2 regions of the Pseudoalteromonas sp. APC 3250 genome follow, and region 1 is predicted to be linked to the other one. Evidence: predicted binding sites of a transcription regulator. Region 1 holds the regulator's gene; the other holds the start of a gene.
The links. The regulator FliA, encoded in region 1, starts transcription of late flagellar genes. The targets are predictions, from matches to a motif close to CTAAAGNTNNNNNNNNNNNNGCCGATA.
Positions count from the first base shown of each region.

Region 2: pomA (flagellar motor protein PomA) is a predicted target of FliA. The motif match lies at 10,348-10,374, and genes of this name have one in related genera.

Region 1 is NZ_JASDCM010000006.1:191,507-204,097, forward strand. Features, by position in the region: gene QL986_RS08870 (ParA family protein) at 1-470, opposite strand, end outside; gene QL986_RS08875 (flagellar motor protein MotB) at 483-1,445, opposite strand; gene QL986_RS08880 (flagellar motor protein) at 1,451-2,215, opposite strand; gene QL986_RS08885 (chemotaxis response regulator protein-glutamate methylesterase) at 2,208-3,359, opposite strand; gene QL986_RS08890 (chemotaxis protein CheA) at 3,413-5,629, opposite strand; gene QL986_RS08895 (protein phosphatase CheZ) at 5,644-6,411, opposite strand; gene cheY (chemotaxis response regulator CheY) at 6,428-6,811, opposite strand; gene QL986_RS08905 (RNA polymerase sigma factor FliA) at 6,852-7,562, opposite strand; gene QL986_RS08910 (MinD/ParA family protein) at 7,589-8,449, opposite strand; gene flhF (flagellar biosynthesis protein FlhF) at 8,442-9,932, opposite strand; gene flhA (flagellar biosynthesis protein FlhA) at 9,954-12,062, opposite strand; gene flhB (flagellar biosynthesis protein FlhB) at 12,134-12,591, opposite strand, start outside.
Region 2 is NZ_JASDCM010000027.1:9,364-21,954, forward strand. Features, by position in the region: gene QL986_RS18015 (riboflavin synthase) at 1-164, shown strand, start outside; gene ribBA (bifunctional 3,4-dihydroxy-2-butanone-4-phosphate synthase/GTP cyclohydrolase II) at 193-1,305, shown strand; gene ribE (6,7-dimethyl-8-ribityllumazine synthase) at 1,399-1,863, shown strand; gene nusB (transcription antitermination factor NusB) at 1,879-2,292, shown strand; gene thiL (thiamine-phosphate kinase) at 2,377-3,351, shown strand; gene QL986_RS18040 (phosphatidylglycerophosphatase A) at 3,348-3,833, shown strand; gene QL986_RS18045 (ligand-binding sensor domain-containing diguanylate cyclase) at 3,865-6,951, shown strand; gene dxs (1-deoxy-D-xylulose-5-phosphate synthase) at 7,014-8,876, opposite strand; gene ispA ((2E,6E)-farnesyl diphosphate synthase) at 8,992-9,879, opposite strand; gene xseB (exodeoxyribonuclease VII small subunit) at 9,882-10,124, opposite strand; gene pomA (flagellar motor protein PomA) at 10,428-11,195, shown strand; gene QL986_RS18070 (flagellar motor protein MotB) at 11,198-12,118, shown strand; gene QL986_RS18075 (hypothetical protein) at 12,266-12,591, shown strand, end outside.

The sequences.
Region 1 (12,591 bases):
AAGAACTCAGTTTGCACCGGCACTAACACTCTTTCACAGGCGGCAAGCGCATTGACCATCAGCACACCTAAAACAGGTGGACAATCTAAAATTGCGTAATCGTAATACTCGCTAATTTTAGCCAGTGTTTTTTTTAAAATCAGGCCCATTCCCGTTTTATTACCCATGCTACGGTCAAGTGTCGCGATCGCCATAGTTGCGGGTAAAATATCAAGGTTTTCAATTGTTGAGGGGCATAATGCTTGCAATATTTCTTCGCTTTTCATACTCGAGCCGCGAGTAAAAATATCGTAAACACTGACCTCTAAATCTTCTGAATCAATACCAAAGTAATAGGTTAGTGAAGCATGAGGATCTGTATCAATCAATAACACGCGCTTGCCTTGAAGCGCAAGGATCCCTGCAAGGCTAACCGCTGTAGTGGTTTTGCCTACTCCCCCTTTTTGATTGGCTACTGTCCAAACTTTCACATTACATCCTAATTACTGTTCGTTGCGCGTTGTAACACGGATGCCACCATGCGGTAAACGAATTATTTTTATTGTATCGTCTTGGGCTGGTAGCTCAATTTCTGGCTGACTTTGCTCTGATACTGAAATTGATGATCTCGTTTGTTCATCAGAGGGCTCGGGTGCTAAACCATATTTAGAAAGTGCAATCACGACTTTACGGTTTTCAGCACGCCCAGCTTCGGTATTATTATCGGCAAAGGGAGAGTATTGACCATATCCCTCAATGGCCATGCGCGCGGATTCAATGCCCAAACGCTCTAGCTCAACTAATATTGAGGTTGCACGCGCCACTGATAACTCCCAATTAGAACGAAATATTTCATTTCGTATGGTTTCGTTATCTGTATACCCGCGTACTCTTATATAGTTATCGACTGATGCGATGATTGCTTCAATTTTTTTTACAATCTCTTTGGCCTTGTTATGTGCAACAGCACTACCACTAGCAAACAACAATCCGGAATTGAGCTCAATAACCAACCAGTCTTGGCTTAGTTCTAAGCTAGCCTCGCCACTGCGTATCTCATCAATCAGCGACGATTGTAATTTAGCCAATAAACTATCCAGCGGCTTACCTAAGTGGCGTTGACTAATATTGCTATTGTCACTTTGACCATCGAGTAACACTGGGCCTTGCTCTAGCTCTTGAATACTTTCGCCATAGAGTATTTCAGCCTCAGGGGTCACCCTTTCAAGCAATAAAGCATCACCATTTACCCCGTTACCCTGCTGAGAATATTGTTTTGCAGACTTATCAAAAACATGCTCAAGAGAATCAGATAAAACCTTGATGTTGTCTTCTTTGTTTATCGCAATTGCATACAATACAACAAAAAATGCAAACATTATGGTCATATAATCCGCATAAGAAACTAACCAACGCTCAGTATGTTGGCTCTTTAATTGGTGATGACGTAAGCGACGGCGTAACATAGGCGCTAATGGGCCTGTAAAATTGGACGTTCAACGCGGTAGGCTTCAAGCTTTAGTTCTATATTAATAGGGCTCTCACCTTGGCTAATAGCAATTACACCTTCCGCTAACATTTCGTGATAAAGCATCTTTTGTTCAACCCGTTGCTTTAGCTTATTGGCCATAGGTAAAAATAATAAATTAGCCAAACCAACACCATATATAGTTGCAATGAACGCGGTGGCAATACCCGTTCCTAACTGCTCAGGATCGTTAATAAATGACATGGCTTGAATAAGCCCAAGTACAGCACCTAAAATACCAATAGTTGGGCTATACCCACCCATTGCTTCATATACCCGGCTAGCCTCAAGTAATCGTTCTCGCTCAAGTAATAAGTCAATCTCGAGGGTATCGCGTAGTTTTTGCTCTGAACAGCCATCAACTAATAAACTCAGTCCTTTGGCGGCATAGGGATCTGAATGCGCAAGTGCTTCGTTTTCTAATGCTAAATAACCCTCTTGACGGGCTTTATGCGACCAGCGTTTTACTTGCTCAATAGCATCTTCAATATCATGGTCGTCGGTAACAAAAACCCAATGAGTAATACTAAGCATTTTTTTAAATGTATTGGCTGATGTTTGTAGCATCACCGCACCTAATGTACCGCCTAATACAATAATTAGTGCAGGCCCATTAAACAGCGCAGATACCACACCTCCCTCTAAAGAATAACCGATTGCAATAGCACCTAATGCAACCAGTAATCCTAAAACAGAAAGCTTATCCACAGCCAACCTCTCTTTTTAAGCGTGCAGCCACATCATGAAGGCTAATGCTTTCGCTCGCTAAACCTGCACTGGCTATCGCCTGAGGCATACCATAGACAACACAGCTTTTTTCATCCTGAGCCCAAATTGTAGCGCCAGTTTGCTTAAGCATGCGAGCACCATCACGACCATCTGCACCCATGCCTGTCAAAATAATGGCAAGCACATCACCTTGATACGCTTTGGCCGCACTGGCAAAGGTAATATCAACACTTGGTTTATAGTTTACTCGTTCATTTTTATCTTCAAACACACGAAGGGTTCTATTAGAGCCACGTCCTTCTACCATCATTTGCTGGCCACCTGGCGCTAAATAAGCGCACCCAGGTTGTAATCTATCGCCTTGCTGCGCTTCTTTTACTTTAATCTTACACAAGCCATCTAAGCGAGTAGCAAAGGCCGGGGTAAATGCAGCAGGCATATGCTGTATGAGTAAAATAGGGTGTGGAAAATTAGCAGGTAATTGCGTCAAAATAGTTTGCAGTGCAACTGGCCCACCTGTGGATGTACCAATAGCAACTAACTGATACTGCTTACCACTGGCACGCGCTGAGGCACTGCTGTTATTAGGTGCAGGACTCGCATTATTAAAGCTACGATCAGGTTGAACTATCGGCTTTTTAGCAAGGTTAGAAAAGCGTTCAGAACTGTTTGACGCTGGTTTACTAATACTTGGAGATGGGGCCGTTCTCGTAATTCTTCCAATACGCTGGCGGCCTATTTCCTTAACCTTATTTTGCAATAACTTAATTGCATCATCGTTATTGCGAGCAATATCTTCAAACTTTTTAGGTAAAAAGTCCATCGCCCCAGCATCAAGCGCATCCAAAGTGGCAGATGCCCCTGCTCGTGTTAACGATGAAAACATTAAAATAGGTGTTGGATTACTCGCCATGATCTCTTTCACAGCACTAATACCATCCAGCACCGGCATTTCAACATCCATGGTGATAACATCAGGACGTAACTGAGCTGTTTTTTCGACGGCCTCTCGGCCATTTACAGCAAAGCCTATTACCTCAATGCCGCTGTCTTGTTCAAGAATTTCACTCACTCTGCGGCGAAAAAAGCTTGAATCATCAACTACTAAAACTTTAACAGCCATTTCGCTCTCTTATTCAATGAATGGGTAGGCATAAAGTTTATACCTACTTTTTATTATCCAGCGTAATGCTTTAGCATACTCGGTACATCTAATATCAGTGCAATTCCACCATCAGAGGTAATAGTCGCACCCGCCATACCCGGCGTACCTTGCAATAATGCATCTAGAGGCTTGATCACCACTTCTTCTTGACCTATTAGTGAATCAACAACGAACCCTACTTTTTGAGTCCCTATTTGCACAATAACGACATGCCCTTGTGCTTTTCGCTGACCTCTATCAGCGCCTTTTATAAGCCAATGTTCAAGGTAGAATAATGGAATCGACTTTTTACGAACAATAATCGTTAGCTGGCCATCAACCACATTAGTTTTTGTTAAATCTAAGTGGAATATTTCACTTACACCCGCTAGCGGCAAGGCAAAGGTTTGCTCTCCCACCACCACCATTAAGGTAGGTAATATCGCAAGTGTTAGTGGAACTTTGATTTCTAAAGTAGTCCCTACGCCCATTTCTGATTTTATGTTAACCGAGCCATTGAGCTGAGTGATTTTTGTTTTAACCACATCCATACCAACACCACGGCCAGAAATATCTGAGATTTCTTCTTTGGTTGAAAATCCAGGTGCAAAAATAAGGTTATAAGCTTCAGTATCAGAAAGACGACTCGCTTGGTCGTGATCAAGCACCCCTTTACTAATCGCAATCTTTTTAAGCTTTTCAGCATCCATACCGGCACCATCATCTTGGATGGTAAGTAGAATATGATCACCCTGTTGCGAAGCTGATAAAGTCACCGTACCTGTTCTAGGTTTACCCGATGCTTCACGAATATCGGGCATTTCAATACCATGGTCGACCGAGTTGCGAACCAAATGCACCAATGGATCGGCCAATGCTTCCACTAAATTTTTATCTAAATCGGTGTCTTCACCGACAAGTAATAAATTAATATCTTTTTTAAGTGTTCGTGCTAAGTCACGTACAACACGAGGAAAACGGCCAAATACTTTTTTAATTGGCTGCATTCGTGTTTGCATTACTGCACCTTGGATATCAGCAGTCACAACATCTAAGTTGGAAATAGCTTTACCCATAGCCTCGCTATCAGAATTAGTCGCCAAACTCACTAAGCGATTTCGCACAAGTACTAACTCGCCCACCATGTTCATTATTTGGTCTAGGCGTTTGGTATCAACACGTACTGTTGTTTCTGCCGGTGGAGGCGCTGCTTTTTTAGGCGGCGCAGCTTTAGCTGCTTGTGCCGCAGGAGCAGGCTTAGCTGGCTCTGGTTTAGGCTGTGGCTTAGCTGCAGCAACTGGTTCTGGCTTTTTAGCTGCCACTGGTTCTGGTTTACTTACAGGAGCCGGTGTTTCTATCGACTTAGGTGCACCTTTACCATGAAGTTCATCAAGTAACGCTTCAAACTCGTCGTCACTTATTTCATCATCGCCCGAGCTTTGCTCGTTACTTGGTGGAGCCACAGGGGCTGATGGTGTTTGTTGTGGTGTACTTGCGGTTGCTTGGCTCACTTCGCCAAAGCTGCCTACACCATGAAGTTCATCCAATAAGCTGTCAAACTCATCGTCAGTTATATCACCACTGACATCATTGTCACTTGATGATGATTGTTTTTCTTGTGGGGCTTGCCCTTTTCCATGAAGTTCATCAAGTAGGCTTTCGAATTCGTCTTCGGTTATTTCATCAATCTGAGACTCAGTACTGCTGCTATCTGGGCCGCTAAATAATTCATCAAAAGCAAACGGGTCTTCTTCAGCATCGTTGCTCGGTTGCTCTGCAACTGGTTCGGGCTCTACCGATGGGGTTTCGACAGGAGCTATATCTTCAACCACAGAATCGCCGGCAAGCTCTTCTGCTGTCGGTGGCTGTCCAAGTTTGTGAAGTACTGCAAGTAATTCTGGATCAGCAGGCTCTGGCTGGTCACGATTTTTAATCGTGGCAAACATTTCATTAATGGTATCCAGTGCTTGTAAAATCACATCCATTAATTCAGAGTTAACTGTTCTTACACCTTGGCGCAGTAAATCAAACACATTTTCAGCACCATGACATGCATCAACAAGCTCTGTCATAGCCAAAAAGCCAGCGCCACCCTTTACAGTGTGGAAACCGCGAAATATTGCGTTTAGTAGCTCAGTATCATCTGGGTTGTTTTCCAGTTCTACTAACTGTTCAGATAAAAGCTCAAGGATTTCTCCGGCCTCTACTAAAAAGTCTTGTAAAATATCTTCATCGACTTCAAAGCTCATGCAGTACTCTCCTATTAGAAGCCCAAACTTGATAATAGATCATCAACTTCATCTTGATCAGATACAACATCATTACGCGTTTCTTTATCAATAATAGGCCCTTCGGGACCTGCTAGTGTTTGTGCAACAATGGGATCTTCTATTTTTTCTGGTTGTTCAGTTGGTTCAACCTCACCACCTTGCGCTGCAAATGCAGTCAACAGGTGAATTAAACTTTCTTCAACTTCACGGACAAGTTCAATAACACGGCGAATAACCTGACCGGTTAAATCTTGATAGTCTTGAGCCATCAGCACATTAGTCATCAGCATTTGTAACTCATCGGTTTTGTGATGAGAACTGCTCATAAACTTATCAATACTATGACAAAGTGATTTAAACTCACCAAGCTCTATTTCGCGGTTCATTAAACGATCCCACGTTGGCTTGATATCAGCTATTTCGTCAGCGATTTCTTGTGCTAATGGTAAGCTTGCTTCAACCGCATCCATTGTCTTATTGGCTGCGTTTTCTGTCATTTCCATGACATAGTTAAGGCGTTTTTTTGCGTCAGGGATGGCATCAGTGGTAATGTCTGTTAAACGCGTGTCTAACTCGAAACTTTTTAAAGCTTCGTGCAGTTGACGCGTCAACTTACCCACCTCAGCAAATAACTGTGATTGCTCTTGTGAAGCTGTTTCTAAAATTAACTGATTCGCTTTATCTTGCTCACCATTTTCTAAAAAAACAACTAACTGGCGAGCTTGTTCTAAAGTAATCTGAGGCGCAGCAGGTGCTGACATAAGCCTCTCCCTCTCATTAACCTAAGCGTTCGAACACTTTTTCTAATTTAGTTTTCAATGTACCTGCAGTAAATGGTTTAACAATATAACCATTAACACCTGCTTGGGCCGCAGCAATTATTTGTTCTTTTTTAGCTTCTGCTGTAACCATTAAAACAGGAATATGCTTTAATTTTTCATCAGCTCGAATTGCCCTCAAAAGATCAATACCTTGCATGCCTGGCATATTCCAATCTGTTACAACAAAATCAAACGCTTGATTTTGCAACATAGGCAAAGCAGTTGACCCGTCATCTGCTTCTTGAACATTGGTAAAACCTAAATCGCGCAACAGGTTTTTAATAATACGTCTCATTGTTGAGAAATCATCAACAACAAGAATTTTAATGTTTTTATCCAAAACATCCTCCAGTGAGGCCTGAACCTTTATTTACTTACTTCTAGTTTATCCAGTCATTGATTTTTGCTTTAAGCTTAATCATCGCCTGACCATGTATCTGACTTACACGCGATTCACTTACATCGAGTATATGCCCAATTTCTTTTAAATTCATCTCATCGTTATAGTACAAAGAAAGCACCATTGCATCTTTTTCCGGTAACGACTTTATTGCACTGAGTAAAGACTCATTAAACCGTTCATTTTTAACATTATTGAACGGTTTGTCTAGTGCTAAATCTTGGCCATGAGGTGTAATCACATCGTCATCTATACCAAGGTCTTCAATACCTAACACTTTGCTTACATTTACATCGTTTAAAATATGATGGTACTCATTTAGCGAAATTTCAAGTTTTTCAGCAACTTCACTATCTTTAGGTTCACGGTTTAAACTGTTCTCAAGCGCAACAATAGTCTCTGCAACCAAACGGCTTTTTCTGTGAACTGAACGTGGAACCCAATCGCCTCGGCGCATTTCGTCTATCATCGCACCACGAATACGAATACCGGCAAAGGTTTCAAAGCTTGCGCCTTTGCTCGCATCAAAGTTTTTTGAAGCTTCAATTAAACCAATCATACCCGATTGAATTAAATCATCTAGCTGCACACTGGCCGGTAAACGAGCAATTAAATGGCACGCCACTTTTTTGACTAATGAGGCATGCTTTTCAACAATCATATTTAAATTTTGTGTTGACTGATATCCCATAGCTCTATTCACCGGTATTGTCATTGTTAGTTACTAACTAGTTTCTCAATGAAAAACTCTAAATGACCCGAGGCTTGACTAGGTGTTGGCCACTTAGCAATTTTTGTAGCCAGTGTTTTAAAAGCAATTGCAGCAGGCGACCCAGGAAAAACCTCAACAATTACTTTTTGGCGGCGCGTTGATTTGCGCATATTTTCATCATATGGAACCGTTGCAACCAACTCCATTGATATATCTAAAAATCGGTCGGTAACCTTTGAAAGTTTTGCAAACAATTCCTGCCCTTCGCGTAAACTACGCACCATATTGGCAACAATTTTAAATTTATAAACGCCGTGCTCACGGCTAAGTACTTTAATTAAAGCATAGGCATCGGTAATTGATGTAGGCTCATCACATACCACCACAACCACATCTTGCGCTGCGCGAGAAAAACTCAGCACCATATCGGAAATACCCGCAGCGGTATCAACAATTAAAATATCAAAGTCGGTGTTAAGTTCACTAAATGCACGAATAAGTCCAGCGTGCTCTGAGGGTGATAACTCAACCATACTTTGCGAACCCGATGTTGCAGGCACTATTTTTATGCCTGCGGGACCTTCGACTAAAATATCATCAAGTTCACATTCGCCCGATAAAACATGAGATAAATTACGCTCAACGCGCAGTCCAAGCATCACATCACAATTCGCTAATCCTAAATCAGCATCTAGTACAAGCACACGTTTGCCTTGTTGGCCTAACGCGATTGCCGTGTTAAGGGATACGTTCGTTTTACCCACTCCACCTTTGCCGCCGGTGACAGCGATAACTTTTACGCCGTTATTATTATTCTTGCTCATTTTGCGAAGGCCGCTTGCTTGATCTAAAACTGTGTTAATCATACATCTCTACTGTGCTCGACGCCACTGATTGGTGTCGTGATTGTTGTGCTTTTATTCTTTTTAAATACAATTGCTCAGCTTTTTTTACTAGTTTTTCGGCATTTGCCACTCTAATATCTTCTGGTACTCGCTGACCGTTAGTAAGATACCCTATTGGGAGACGATTTTGAATCGCAATACTAATAATCTCACCTAAACTCAATGACTCATCAAGTTTAGTAAAAATACATCCGCTTAGCTGTACTTTTTTAAAGTGCCTTACTGTTTCTTGTAATACATTAATTTGCGCCGTCGCACTTAATACTAAATAACTACGTATATCAACACGCTGATTACGCATTAAGGTGTTTAACTGCTCGGTTAAACGTAAATCACGTTGACTCATTCCCGCTGTATCAATTAAGACTAGACGTTTATTTCGTAAATGGTATAAAACTTCTGCTAATTCATTTGCATCTTTAACTTGTTTAACGCCACAACCTATAATACGACCATACGTTGCTAGCTGCTCATAAGCACCAATACGGTAAGTATCGGTAGTAATAAGCGCTACTTTATCGGCACCGTATTTTTGTGCACCCAATGCTGCCAGTTTTGCAACTGTGGTGGTTTTACCCACGCCTGTAGGCCCGACTAACGCAAAAACACCGCCTTGGCGAAGTATTTCGTTGTTCGTAGTTTGCATTTGATCTTCAACCATGTTCAATAAAGCTTTCCAGCCTTGTTGGCGAGACACATCGTCTGGTACAAAACATGCCATTTGCTCAGCAACATTTTTCTCTATCCCCATACCGACTAAGCGGTCAATCATACATGCACGGGTCGGGTCGCGACGTGCCATATCTTGCTGCATTAAACCTGATACTTGGTGCTCTAATAGTTGACGAATTGCGTTCATTTCTTCACGCATTGTGCTGATGTCACTGGATTCTTTATGCATTGTTTGCTGACGCGGTGCGCTAGGTGAATCTAAATCGTCAAAGCCACTGTCTAAATCGTCAAAACCTAAGCTATCGGCTTGGGTGTGAGGGCGCACTGGCGCGCTTTGTTCACGTTCAAACATATTTTTAGGTCGTGATTGCACAGGCTCTTGTTCTTGATAGTGACCAGAAGTGTCAATGCCAGAGTGTGAAAACATTGAAGCAAGCTCTGCTGAACGAGGACGTGGAGACTGACGCTCTAGTAAGGCTTGTAAGCTATCTGCAACCTTTGCTTGTGGCTTAGGTTGAGCGCGTTGCGGTTCTGGTTTAACAAAATTATGTGAACTTTGCTCAGTATGTGCAAATGAAGCTCTTGCAGCGGGTTGGCTTTGAGGCTGCTCTGGCGGTTTTGTCGCTGCTTTGTCGTAATCAACTGCAGCAACAATTTCAACGCCATTAGCTAGTTTTTTATTTGACATAATAACCGCATCAACACCCAACTCTTCTTTTACTTCTTTTAGTGCAGTGCGCATGTCTTTAGCAAAAAAACGTTTAATTTTCATAATTCAAACCCCTTTAAAATCTTATTGTTGGCCTACAGAGCTGACAATCTTGATCTGTCTTTCATCTGGTATCTCTTGATAAGACATCACTCGCAATCCTGGAATGGTGTATTTAACAAATCGAGATAACACAGTGCGTAACATTCCTGACGTTAGCAATATTGAAGGTTCACCGGCCATTTCTTGATTTTGATGCGCTTCATTCAATGATGTTTGAAGTCTATCAGCAAGCCCTGGTTCTATTCCGGCACCTTCATCACCTGCATTTTGAAGTGACTGATGCAACATCTGTTCCAACTCAGGCGCCAAGGTTATGACAGGGATTTCAGAAGACATACCAACGGCATCTTGGACGATTAATCTACGCAGTGATATTCGCACTGCAGCCGTTAATACATCTGGGTCTTGGCTACGAGGGCCATACTCAACAAGGGTTTGAACAATTGAGCGCATATCTCGTATTGCTACCCCTTCATTTAATAAATTTTGTAGTACTTTAACGATGGTGGTCAGCGGTAATACCTCAGGTACAAGTCCTTCAACTAAGCGAGGGTGACTCTTACCTAACATATCTAATAAGTTTTGTACTTCTTCATGTCCGAGTAATAATGCGGCGCTATTGGTGAGTAACTGGCTAATATGGGTTGCCACCACGGTCGCCGAATCAACCACCGTGTAACCTAAAGACTGTGCTTCATCTTTTTGATCAGGTTTTATCCAAACTGCATCTAAACCAAACGCAGGATCTTTAGTTTCAATTCCTTTTAGCGGGCCAAATACTTGGCCTGGGTTAATCGCTAATTCATCACCATGTTTAAGCTCACCCTCACCACTTGATACACCCATCATGGTTATGCGGTATGCATTTGGGTCGAGTTCTAGATTATCGCGTATATGCACCGGCGGCACTAAAAAGCCCAGCTCTTGAGATAGTTTTTTACGCACTCCTTTAATACGGTTTAACAGCTCGCCACCTTGTGATTGGTCAACGAGAGGAATGAGTCGGTAACCGACTTCTAAACCAATAACATCAACTTGTTGAACATCATCCCAACCCAGTTCTTTTTGCTCTTGTTTAGCCGCAATTCCGGTACCTGAGGCGGCATTTTCGGCTTCTTCTGCTTCTGCAGCGGCTAATTTCAGTTTATTTTGCTGAGTATAGTATGCAAGGTAACCTAAAAGCGCCCCTAAGCTTAAAAATGCAAGGTGTGGCATACCTGGGACTAAGCCCATAGTAATAAGGATACCTGAGGCAATAAATAACGACTTTTCGTTACCTAATTGCTTCTTAAACTGATCGCCCATGTTGTGCGATTCATTTTGACGGGTTACAACAATTGCAGTACCAATTGAAAGTAGTAATGAAGGTAATTGCGCGACTAAGCCATCACCAATGGTCAATAGTGTGTACACTTCCATAGCGCGTGAAAAACTTAAATCATGTTGGATCATGCCAACAAATAAGCCACCCACAATATTGATTACTAAAATGACTATGCCAGCAATAGCATCGCCTTTTACAAATTTACTAGCACCATCCATAGAACCATAAAAGTCAGCTTCACGGGTTACTTCCTCACGACGTTCTCTGGCCTGCTCGGCACTGATAAAACCGGCATTCATATCTGCATCTATGGCCATTTGCTTACCTGGCATAGCATCTAGAGTAAAACGCGCTGATACTTCTGAAATACGACCAGCACCTTTGGTGATTACCACAAAGTTAATGATGATCAGAATTAAAAACACCACCAAGCCCACGGCGTAGTTACCACCGATTACCACTGAACCAAATGCTTCAATGACTTTACCAGCAGCATCCCCACCGTTATGACCCTCAAGCAGTACCACCCGGGTACTGGCCACATTGAGTGCCAAGCGCATTATGGTTGCAATTAACAGCACCGCTGGGAACATACCAAACTCAAGCGGCTTCATGGTGTATAAAGTGACCAGTAATACAACTAACGCAAGCGCGATATTAAACGAAAATAATATATCAAGCAGGAATGGAGGCAGCGGTAAAATAACCATGCCCAGCGCAGCCAACACCAAAAGCGGTGTACCAACGCCCTTCGCATATTCTTTTTTATCTTTATTAAGTTGTTGTAATACCGCTTTAAATTCCATAACTCTACAATTTCAAAAAATTGACACTACGCTGAAATTGCAATAACTATTCCAAGTTAGTTGGTTAGCAGTTAATACTTAAATTCATCGGGGATAGGCAGCTTTTTATTAAGGGCAACAGGGCGTTTTCCACGGCCTTTTTTAAACCGTTTAAGCTGAAACACATAAGCAAGCACTTGAGCAACCGCAGTAAAGAGCTGATCGGGGATTTGCTCACCCACTTCTGCAGTATGATAAAGCGCTCGGGTTAAAGTTGGAGACTCAACAATAGGCACTTCATTACCCAATGCAATTTTACGAATTTGCATGGCGAGCTCATCCACACCTTTGGCTAATACAATAGGCGCGCCTGCTCGCTCTGTATCGTATTTTAAAGCTACGGAATAGTGAGTAGGGTTGGTAACAATAACATCGGCGTCTGGCACATCCTGCATCATTCTCTTTTGCGACATTTGACGTTGGGTTTGCCTTATGCGCGCTTTAATCTGCGGATCACCTTCTGAGTTTTTATATTCGTCTTTTACCTCTT
Region 2 (12,591 bases), on a different contig from region 1:
CCAGCGGGCAAACGACCATAGCTGATTTTCAAGTCGGTACCAAAGTGAATTTAGAGGTCGACCAAATAGCACGTTATTTAGAGCGCCTAGTTAGAGGGGCTGAGCAGCCTACGGGTTCAGATATTTCGATGAGCTTACTCGCTAAAGCGGGCTTTATAAAATAACGACATTGACAACTTATACGAGCAACTTATGAATTTAAACAGCGCACAAGAAATAATTGATGACATTAAAGCCGGTAAAATGGTTATTTTAATGGATGATGAAGACAGAGAAAATGAAGGCGATTTAATTATTGCTGCTGAACACATTAGTGCAGAAGCCATTAACTTTATGGCGACTCATGGCCGTGGACTAATTTGTTTAACGATGACTCAAGAGCGTTGCTCGCAGCTTGATTTACCATTAATGGTAAAAAATAATGGTGCCGCATTCTCAACTAATTTCACTATGTCGATTGAAGCATCAAAAGGGGTTACCACAGGTATTTCTGCAGCGGATCGTGCCCGCACTGTTCAAGCTGCCATCGCGAAAGGCGCTGTGCCAAGCGATATTGTACAACCAGGTCATATTTTTCCTATTATGGCGCAACCAGGCGGCGTGTTAACACGTGCAGGGCATACAGAAGCGGGGTGTGACTTAGCGCGTTTAGCAGGGCTTGAGCCATCATCAGTGATTGTAGAAATCCTAAATGAAGATGGCACCATGGCGCGTCGTCCTGATTTAGAAGTATTTGCTAAGCAACATGATATTAAAATTGGCACCATTGCTGATTTAATCGAGTACCGCAACCTAAACGAAACCACAATTGAGCAAGTTGCAAAATGTAAATTGCCAACTGAACATGGTGAGTTTGACTTAGTGACATACAAAGACACCATTGATGGGCAGTTACACTATGCATTGCTTAAAGGTGAAATAAAACAACAAGAACCGACCTTAGTGCGTGTGCATTTACAAAGTACCTTTAACGATATTTTACTCTCTGATCGCAACGCTGACCGTAGTTGGGGTTTATCGCAAGCAATGGCTTATATTGCTGAGCATAATGGCGCCTTAGTTATTTTAGGTAAGCAAGAAAGCACTGAAGAGTTAGAAGCCACAGTAAAAGCATTTGCCGCAGCTGATGCGGGTGAAAATGTGACGCCACGTAAATTTCAAGGTACTTCGCGCACCGTCGGTGTGGGTTCGCAAATTCTGGCTGATTTAGGTATTCAAAAAATGCGTTTGATGAGTTTACCTAAAAAATACCATGCATTATCAGGGTTCCATTTAGAAGTGGTTGACTACGTAGAGCCACAATAATTACGCGCTAGGTTATTATTTTATTTATGTGGTATAATGCGCATCAATTTTTGCGCAACCGAAATCGCTTAAACTTATTTTTAGGGTTATCAAATGAAAATTATTGAAGGTAATAAATACGCTCCAGGCAAAAAGTTTGCCATTGTCATTTCTCGTTTTAATGACTTTATTGGTAGTAGCTTGCTTGCAGGTGCTGTTGATGAGCTAAAACGTACTGGTGGAGTATCAGAAGACGATATTACCGTGATTTACGTACCCGGTGCGGTTGAATTACCTTTAGCAGCGAAACGCGTTGCAGCAAAAAAAGAATATGATGCAATTATCGCCTTAGGTGTAGTGATCAGAGGGGGCACGCCTCACTTTGATCTCGTCGCTGGCGAGTCAAATAAAGGGCTTGCACAAGTATCGCTTGAGTATGATATCCCGGTTGCATTTGGCGTATTAACCACTGAAAGCATTGAGCAAGCAATTGAGCGCGCAGGTACCAAAATGGGTAACAAAGGCGGCGAAGCTGCTTTAGGTGCGCTTGAAATGGTTAATGTGTTAGATAAAATTTAAGTTTAAGGAATTTTTGTGAAACCAGCAGCAAGACGTAAAGCACGTATCTTAGCACTTCAAGCCGTGTATTCATGGCAATTAAGCGGCAATGCAATTGCCGATATCGAACAACAAATGTTGATCGAAAACGATGTGACTAAAATTGATGTTGAATATTTTAAAGATTTAGCGCGTGGAGTTGCCGTAAATCATAAGCAACTAGACGAAGCTGTATCGCCTCATTTAACTCGTCCATTTGATGAATTAGACGAAGTTGAACGTGCAATCTTACGTTTAAGCAGCTACGAGCTTAAATTTCGTGAAGATGTTCCTTACAAAGTGGCTATCAATGAAAGCATTGAATTAGCGAAAATGTTTGGCGCTGAAGATAGCCATAAATTTGTAAACGGTGTACTTGATAAAGCTGTAAAACAGTTACGCAAGTCATAACAACTTAAGCTGCATATTAATTTCAGTGAGTTGTTATAAATAACCGTTAAAAAGGAGAGCCGGCATAGGTCGGCTTTTTTGTGTATGAAGGAATTTGAATTAATTAATCACTACTTTAAAGGTCGCGGTATCACTCGTCGCGATGTTAATTTAGGGATTGGAGACGACTGTGCGCTTGTCACAGTACCAGCAAACTGTCAGCTTGCTGTAACAACAGATACCTTAGTTGCTGGGGTGCATTTTTTTCATGATATCTCTCCTCGCGCATTAGGGCATCGAGCTCTGGCAGTAAATTTAAGTGATTTAGCTGCCATGGGTGCAGAGCCTACATGGGTATCGGTTGCACTCACGTTGCCAAGTATCGATCCACAATGGATTGCAGAGCTGACTGACGGCATGCATGAAATTGCTGAGTACTTTAATGTACAAATTATTGGTGGCGATACGACTCAAGGCCCACTCAGTATTACTATTTGTGCAAAAGGCACGGTTCCTGAAGGTAAAGCACTGCGTCGAAGTGGCGCAAAAGTGGGCGACTGGATTTTTGTAACCGGACCGCTAGGTGATGCTGGTTTGGCAATTGAGTCAAAAAAACAAGGTTTGCCAGTTGCACCTGAACATTTAAAGCATATTAATAAATGTTTAAACTTTCCAACGCCACGCGTGGCCGCCGGACAAGCTTTGCGTGGCTTAGCGTCATCAGCTATTGATATTTCAGACGGTTTACTTGCTGATTTAGGTCACATTTTGGATTTGTCACAGGTCAGTGCAACAATCAATATTGAAAATGTACCTACTTCTGATGCGATGCAAGCGAGTCTTGATTTTGAGCAACAGCTTCCTTTTATACTCAACTATGGCGATGACTATGAACTACTTTACACTGTCCCAGACAGTAATAAGAGTATGCTCGATATTAAGTTGCGCCAATACGGTGTAGAAGCAACCTGTATCGGCCAAATCAAAAGTGGTGACGGGAATATAGAATTATTACACCAAGGTGAAAAGTTTGTTTTTGAGCACAAAGGCTTTGAGCACTTTTCCAAGGAGCAGGTTTGAATAAAAACCGATTATTTAATTTAAAACGCCCACATCAATTTTTTGGTTTGGGTTTTGGTACAGGGCTTGCGCCTAAAGCCCCTGGTACATTTGGTACTTTAGCGGCGTTACCATTTATTTTTATTACCATGCATTTTCCGTTATGGTTACAAATTGTATTTGCGGTGGTGATCAGTATATTTGGTATTTGGGCATGTGGAAAAACAGCTGATGACCTTCAAGTTCATGATCATCCAGCTATTGTTTGGGATGAAGTCGCTGGTTACTATATAACGATGATTGGTGCAGCACTGAATTGGCAAACATTATTAGTGGGCTTTTTACTATTTCGCTTTTTTGATATAGCAAAGCCAGGGCCGATTCGTATACTTGATAAACGTGCTCATGGTGGGTTTGGTATTATGGCCGATGATGTACTTGCAGGTATTTTTTCGCTTATTTGTTTGCAAGCATTGATAAAAGTAGGTTTACTACCCTTTTAATTTATTATTTGTTTAACTAGGTGGCAGCACTATGATGCGATTTTTATTGGTTTGTGTACTCTTGATGTGTGCCATGCCAAGTACGGCTTCAATTACTGATTACGTAGTTAAACAATGGAACATTAAAGACGGACTTCCCTCACAATCCCTCAAAAGTGTGGTGCAAGATAACCAAGGCTACATGTGGCTTGGTACGCAATTCGGATTAAGCCGATTTGATGGTAACACTTTTACTAATTACAACACTCAAAATAGTCTGTTTTTACCCAGCAATGGCATCAATAAATTACTGATTGATGGCCAAGGACTATTATGGATAGGCACGAAAAACGGCCTCGTTGTTATAGACCCAGAAAAGCTAACCGCACAAGAGTTTAATATTAAAGGCCCTGTTAGAGATATTCTTGAAGACTCTAAAGGCAGTATTTGGATAGCAGCTAATGGGCTTTATTACATAGACAGAGGCCAGATAGAGCTGCGCGACCAGCTAAACAATCCGAGCCCTATCGTAAATGCCACTGCGATCACCCAAATAGTAGGGTCAGTCAGTAAAATGGCGCTCTCACCAGAGGGAATTTGGCTGGTTAACGATCGTAATTTATTGCGCTTGACGCAAAGCGCGTCTGATTTTTCTAAATTGCGCTTAGAGCTTACCGCTAAAGTGGCCTTGCCTGATCGTTTAGCACAAACAATTGTTCACGACTTATCCTTTTTAAATGGCAATTTATATCTTGCTTCTGAGCTAGGCGCTTACTTTTTAGATTTAGATGATGAGCTACGCCCATTTCCGCTGCCTAACGCTAACAACTCAGCCGTTTATAAGTTTATGAGTGATGGCAATGGTGGCTTGTGGGTATCGACTTATGGGCGCTTATTGTTCAGAGGGAAGTCGGATGATTGGCAATGGGTTGAGCCCAGTCAATTAGATCAAAGTATTTGGTTTGCCGATATATTTAGAGATGATGAAAATAATATATGGTTAGCGAGTTTTAGTGAGGGACTTTGGCTTGCTCACGAAGGGCGAATAGAGCGCCATTCAGCCATTTCTAAAATGACCGAAGCGGTTATGGCCATTAGTAAATCACCAGATGGTAAGTTATGGATTGCCAACAAAAGCGGCGTAGGCTATTTCGATGCCGATAAAACGTTTATCAATGTCATCAACAGTGCCAAGTATGGTAATGCCTCAGTACATGACTTACAGTTTGACGGCAATCGTCTTTATGTTGCCACTGGTAGAGGTTTGTTTTTCTACGAGTCGAATACCTTATATAGTTTCCCTGCCCGTGCGCTAAGTGATAATCCTGTATTTGCTATTAGTACGTCGACTAAAGGCGGCTTTTGGGTGGGCACTGGGCGAGGCTTATATCGTTTAAATTACAACGGGTTAAACCCTTTTGCGTACAATGCTTTTTTAGGCAGTAAGTTTGTAACCTATGTTTTAGATAAACCAAATTTTGGGGTGATTGGTACCAGTAAAGGGGCGTATTACTTTACTGAACGCGGGATAGAAAAAATAGGCGACCAAACCACTTTGGAAAGTGCGTACGTTACTAGCATTTTACACATTAAAGGCGTGGGGATTTTAATTGGCTCGCTTAACGATGGTTTGTTTTATCGCAGTGGACAAGGGCAGTGGCAGCAATTAGATGCCGCCAATGGGCTGCCATATGGTTCTATATTTAGTCTTGAGTACGATGATACTACAAAACGCATTTGGGTAAGCACCATGAAAGGGGTTTATCGCATGCCAGTTGAGCAATTCAAAGCCAACATTGAAAGCCTAAAAGTGGAGGAAGTGATCTCTTCATTTGATCGACAGCTCGATGGTAAAGCAAGTCAATGCTGTAATGGTTTAGGCCATGATGCGGTGGTTGATATGGATAATTCAATTTGGTATCCCAGCTTGCAAGGCGTTGTAGAAATTCCTAAAGACGTAGAATTATTTGGGCTGCGTTCACTTAAACCAACTATAGAAACTTTAACCACGCCATCACGAAAACTTGCTGCGGCTGCGTTAGGTAAAAAGCCAGTACTTAAAACTGACGAGCGTGATGTAACGCTTACCTATACCGCTATCGATTATTATGCACCTGCAAGTATAGAGTTTAGGTATAAACTCAATGGACTTGATAATGATTGGCGCTATGCAAATACCCGCCGAGAAGCAATTTACACTAACTTACCAGCAGGTATGTTTTTATTTGAATTAGAGACAAAACGTCAAGGTGAAGATTGGGGCAAAGCGCAATCGGCCGAATACGCTTTTGTGGTGCCTGAACGATTTGGTGAAACTATATATTTTAGATTACTGATCACCAGTGGTTTTGTGTTGCTCTTTTATTTGGTGTTTTGGGTATTTAAAGTTCAAGAGCGACGTAAGCAGCAGGTTCTTGAGGGGCTTATTACTGAGCGAACCCTTGAGCTTCGCCAAGCAAACGATAAATTAAACCAAGTAAACTCTCAGCTTAAACTTGTTAGTCACTCTGATGAGCTAACAGGGCTGAGAAGTCGCCGTTTTTTGTTTGATCAACTACCAAAAGATATTGAGCATTTTCAGCGTAACTCGCAGTCATTGCAGGCTCAAGGTAAATCGTTGGTGTTGTTAATTATTAATTTAGATAACTTTAGCCGCATTAACGATGCCTATGGTCCTATTGCTGGAGATAGCTGTTTACAACAAGTAGCGGCATTACTTAACTCGCGTACTCAAGGTTCTGATTATGTTGCCCGTTGGAGTGGTGATGAGTTCTTACTGTTATTGCGCGATTTTAAATGTAATTTAATCGACAGCTATGTATCTGAATTATGCCAAGCAATTGCAGATTATTCGTTTCAGCTTCCTAACGGTGAAACAACCAATATAACAGCGTCAGTCGGGTGGTCGTTCTATCCGTTACCTCTCTTAGGTGGGCAAGTTATTAGCTGGGAAACATCAATTAATCTAGCTGACATAGCATTACATCAAGTTAAAAAACGCGGCGGCGATGGCGTCGCTAATATTACCTTTGACGAGCAATTAGATGCATTTGAGTTTGAGCAAAACCCCAATGTTGAACAGCAAATTGGTTTGTTACAAAGCAATGGTCTAGCCGATATTAAGGTATGGATGCGCTAGAGGTTATAGATGAGCAATAAAAAAGGAGCCAATGGCTCCTTTTTTATTAAACACGATAAGTGTTAGCTCATAAATGATTTAATTGAAGTTAAAATACCGTGTTCACCTAACCCCATTTCATCGTGCATTTGCTGTTGTGTGCCATGTTTAATGAATTCATCAGGAATACCTAAGTTAAGCACTTTTACATCGGCTTTAATGCTCGTTAAATATTCATTAACTGCAGAGCCTGCACCGCCCGCAATCGCGTTATCTTCAAGGGTTACAATAATATCGTGATCATTAATCAGCTCATTAATTAATGCCGTATCAAGTGGCTTAATAAATCGCATGTTTACTAGAGTGGCATTGAGCTCATCAGTGGCAAGTTGTGCGTTTTCAAGCAAGGTACCAAATGACAATATAGCCACTTTAGTACCTTTTTTAATTACATTCGCTTTACCCATTTCAAGTTGTTGCATAGTGCTTTGAATGTCTGCTGAGCCTGCACTACCACGCGGGTAACGAACAGCAACAGGACAATTAGCTTGATAGCCTGTATAAAGCATATGACGGCATTCGTTAGTATCACTTGGGGCCATAATGACCATATTAGGTATACAGCGCATAAAGCTTAAGTCGTAGGCGCCTTGATGGGTTTCACCATCGGCTCCAACAATACCGGCGCGGTCTATAGCAAATAATACCGGTAGGTTTTGCAGTGCAACGTCGTGAATTAGTTGATCGTACGCGCGTTGTAAAAAGCTAGAATAGATAGCCACAACGGGCTTTAAGCCCTCACAAGCAAAACCTGCAGCAAGAGTAACAGCGTGTTGTTCTGCTATTGCTACGTCAAAGTATTGTTCTGGATACTCTTTAGAAAAACGTACCATGCCTGAACCTTCACGCATAGCTGGCGTGATTGCCATGAGCTTACTGTCTTGCTCGGCCATGTCACAAAGCCAATCACCAAACACATTTGAGAAAGTCGCCGCACCTGGCTTAGATTTTGGTAAGCTTGATGTTGCAGGATCAAATTTTGGTACGCCATGATAACCAATCGGATCGGCTTCGGCAGGCTTGTAACCTTTGCCTTTCTGGGTTTTTATATGTAAAAGCTGTGGGCCTTTTAAGTTACGCATATTGCGCAGCGTATCAACCAACATATTCACATCATGTCCATCAATTGGGCCAATGTAATTTAGACCTAATTCTTCAAAAAAAGTACCCGGGATCATCATCCCTTTAATGTGTTCTTCCATACGGCTGGCAAGCTCTTTTACCGGCGGTACACCAGAGAGCAGCTTTTTACTGCCTTCGCGGATGTTGGTATAAAAGCTACCTGATAAAATACGCGCAAAATGATTGGTTAACGCACCGACATTTTCAGATATCGACATTTCGTTATCGTTCAAAATGATCAGCATGTCTGATTTAACATCGCCAAGGTGGTTCATTGCTTCAAAGGCCATACCAGCAGTAATTGCGCCATCGCCTATTACCGCGACTGTTTTACGCCCTTTGCCTTCTTTTTGTGCAGCAATAGACATACCTAACGCCGCAGAAATTGAGGTACTTGAATGGCCAACACTAAAGGTGTCGTATTCACTTTCATCTCTAAAAGGGAAAGGATGCAATCCGTCTTTTTGGCGAATGGTATGCATTTGATCACGACGGCCAGTCAGTATTTTATGCGGATAAGCTTGATGACCCACATCCCAGACCAAGCGGTCATCGGGTGTGTTGTATACATAATGTAGTGCAACGGTAAGTTCTACGGTTCCTAAACCAGACGCTAAATGGCCGCTACTTTGCGATACCGAATTGAGTAAATAGTCACGCAATTCATGGCTAAATGCAGGAAGCTTATCTTGTGCTAAGTCTCGCAAGTGGGCTGGTTCGTTCACCAAATCAAGTAATGGATACTTGCTGCTATCAAGTGTCATGGTTTTTTATATATCCTTCGCTAATATTAACCCTCCTCAAAACAAACGAGGTTTAAAAGGCGACTTAATATTCAGTAATAATTTTATACTAAGAGTTAATACGTTTTAGCTGTATTTAATGGTCACGTTCAATTAAATAGTTAGCCAATGCCGCTAAATCTGTTGTGTCTGCGTCAATGTTAGCTAATGCCTCATGGGCTTGTTGTATTAAATTTTGTGCTTTTTGCTTAGCGCCTAGCATACCTAATAAAGCGGGGTATGTCGCTTTATTCGCTGCAATATCTGACCCTTGTGGCTTGCCTAAAGTAAGCGTATCGCCCTCAACATCTAAAATATCGTCATGAACTTGAAATGCAAGCCCTATAGCGTATCCAAAAGTTGATAAGTTATCTAAAGTTTGTTGGCTTGTATTAGGGGCGCACAGTGCGCCAAGAGTAATCGCACAATTTATTAGCGCACCGGTTTTAAGTTTATGAATGCGTTCTAACTCATCAACAGTAATAACCTTATCGGTTGCTGCAATATCGCGGCCTTGTCCGGCAACCATACCTTGTAACCCCGATGCATGCGCTAGTGCTGCGATCATTTTTAATTGTGCTTCAGTCGAACATTTAAATGTGTGCTTAGCAATAAGTTCAAATGCTAAAGTTTGCAGTGCATCTCCAGCTAAAATCGCTTGTGCTTCACCGTATACAATATGACATGTAGGGCGACCACGGCGTAAATCATCATCATCCATAGCAGGTAAGTCGTCATGCACTAATGAATAACTATGAATACATTCAATGGCTGCGGCAAGTACATCTAAATCACGCTTGTCAGCACCGAGTATTTTACCTGTGGTGTACACTAAAAACGGGCGCAGTCTTTTACCACCATTCATTACACTGTAATGTGTGGCTTCTTTTATAGTATTGTCGCTTTCAAGAGGTTGTTCAAAATAAAGGTTGAGCGTATTAGCTACATCATCTTGAGCGAGTTTTATTTGTTCTTTTATGCTCACGATTATTCCATATCGTTATCAAACTGAGTAAGCGGTGCTTTTTCGTCATTACCCATTAATATCGACACCTTTTGCTCAGCTTGTTGAAGTTTGCCTGAAGATGCGCTCGCAAGTGCAATACCTCGCTCAAATTGCTTTAAAGACTGTTCAAGCGATAAATCACCTTGTTCCATTTCACTGACAATTGTTGTTAACTCTTCTAGTGCTTGTTCGAAACTTAAATTTTCAGGTTTTTTAGTCGCCATCTTTATTTTCAACTTACATAATAAATTTAGACGCCAATTTTAGGGGGAATGCTAAACTAGGTCAAAGAATGATATTGTTTTTTGATAGATAAATGCTGTTGATTGGGTTTTATTGCGTTTCAACGTTATTTTTTAAAATTATTAATTTTGATTAATTAGATTGATTACCTATGTTGATCTAAAATATAACTAATCTTAATTTTACCGTTTATCATAAAAATCACTTAAGTATTTCAGTATCTTGCCGATAAACAATTAATAACAACGCTTGCGAAGAAAAAATATAAAACCTTTGGAGGGAATGTGGATTTAGCAACCATTATTGGGATCCTTGGCGCAATTGGCTTAATTGTCATGTCCATGTTTATGAGTAGTAGCGGTGAAGTCGCTATGTTTTACAATACCCCTTCTGTGGTTATTGTATTCGGTGGTTCCCTTTTTATCGTTTTATCTAATTTTACCATGTCGCAATTTCTTGGCATTGGTAAAGTATGTGCAAAAGCGTTTATGTTTAAAATTGAGCCTCCTGAAGCATTAATCGAAAAAGCGGTAGAATTAGCTGACTCTGCTCGAAAAGGCGGATTTTTAGCCTTAGAAGAAGCCGAAATCCCAAATCCTTTTATGCGCAAAGGCGTTGATATGCTAGTAGATGGGCATGATGCTGATGTGGTACGAGCAACATTACAAAAAGATATTTCGTTAACCACCACTCGCCATGAAATGGGGGCAACCTTATTTAAATCATTAGGTGATATTGCACCTGCAATGGGGATGATCGGTACGTTGATAGGCTTAGTGGCTATGCTCTCGAACATGGATGACCCCAAAGCTATCGGACCGGCAATGGCGGTTGCGTTGTTAACCACATTATACGGTGCGTTTTTAGCAAACGTTGTAGCCATTCCTATTCAGGTAAAACTAGAACTGCGTAAAGACGAAGAGGCCATGAATCAGCGCTTAATTTTAGATGCAGTATTAGGTATTCAAGACGGGCAAAATCCTAAAGTAATTGAAGGGATCTTGAAAAATTATCTAGCTGAATCAAAACGCGCAGTCAATACTGAGGAATAATTATGTCAGATGAAGAGTGCAAATGCCCACCTCCAGGACTTCCTGCGTGGATGGGAACGTTTGCCGATTTAATGTCATTATTAATGTGCTTTTTCGTACTTTTACTCGCATTTTCTGAAATGGATGTACTTAAATTTAAACAAATTGCAGGCTCAATGAAGTTTGCTTTTGGTGTACAAAATAAAATAGAAGTAAAAGACATTCCAAAAGGGACATCTGTTATTGCTATGGAGTTTACGCCGGGTAAACCTGAGCCAACTCCTATAGAAACCATTCAGCAACAAACGGTTGAAATGACCCAACAAATGCTTGAGTTTCAGGCGGGAGATGAAAGCTCCGCAGGTGGACGTCAAGAGCAACGTGGTGAAAAGCGAGGTGGTGAATCAAGCAGTACCTCAGAGGAAGTTGCTGCAGCTACGGCAGTGTCTGCTGCTGATCAAGAGCAAATAAATGACTTAGTTAAAAAAATTGCGCAACAGCTTGAAAAGCAAATTATTGATGGGGCTATTGAGCTTGAATCTTTAGGGCAGCAAATCATAATTCGTATTAGAGAAAATGGCTCGTTTCCATCGGGGAGTGCATTTTTACAACCACAATTTAAACCTATCATTCAAGATATTGGCCGATTACTTAAAGATGTACCCGGTGAAATTACGGTGTCTGGTCATACGGATGACTTTCAGGTATCCAACGAGCTTTACATTAATAACTGGGATTTATCATCTAAACGCGCAGTTGCGGTAGCGAGTGAATTACAAAAAGTTCCAGGTTTTGATAAAACCAGAATGATGGTGGTAGGGCGTGCAGAAACCAGGCCCTTAGTACCTAATGATTCCCGCGAAGATCGCAGACGTAACCGCCGTGTAGAAATATCAATTTTACAAGGCAAGGCAAAAGAGTCAGCGCCAATTGATGTAAGATAGAATGACTTGGCTATGTACCTTTTTTAGCATAGAATGCAACATTCTTAACAAATGTAATGGGGCGAATATGTTGACTAAGTATTGTAGTATGCCTGGTAACGGCGATGGAACTGATGAAGATACAAAAGCTAAGTAAGGTTATTTAGTTTGCCTGAATGGTTTTTGTATTTTGTAAGTATATTAAGCAAAAGCTGGGTTCTTATTTTGAGTCCGGCTATTTTTATATTCTTTATCCTCAAAGATTATTTAGCTCTTAGGTTCGTTGTTATTACTGCCGCTTTTTTCTTATTTGGCACTGTGACCTACTCAAGTTTAATGGCGTTTGATGATGGTATTTATATATACCGTTACCTTGTATGGGCATTAACAGATATTACTTGGATGGCACTTATTGCTTATTGGGGTCTTAAAGATAAAGTGCATTTGTGGCAATGTGTACTTGGGCAGCTTATTGTTATTGGTGCACCCATTCT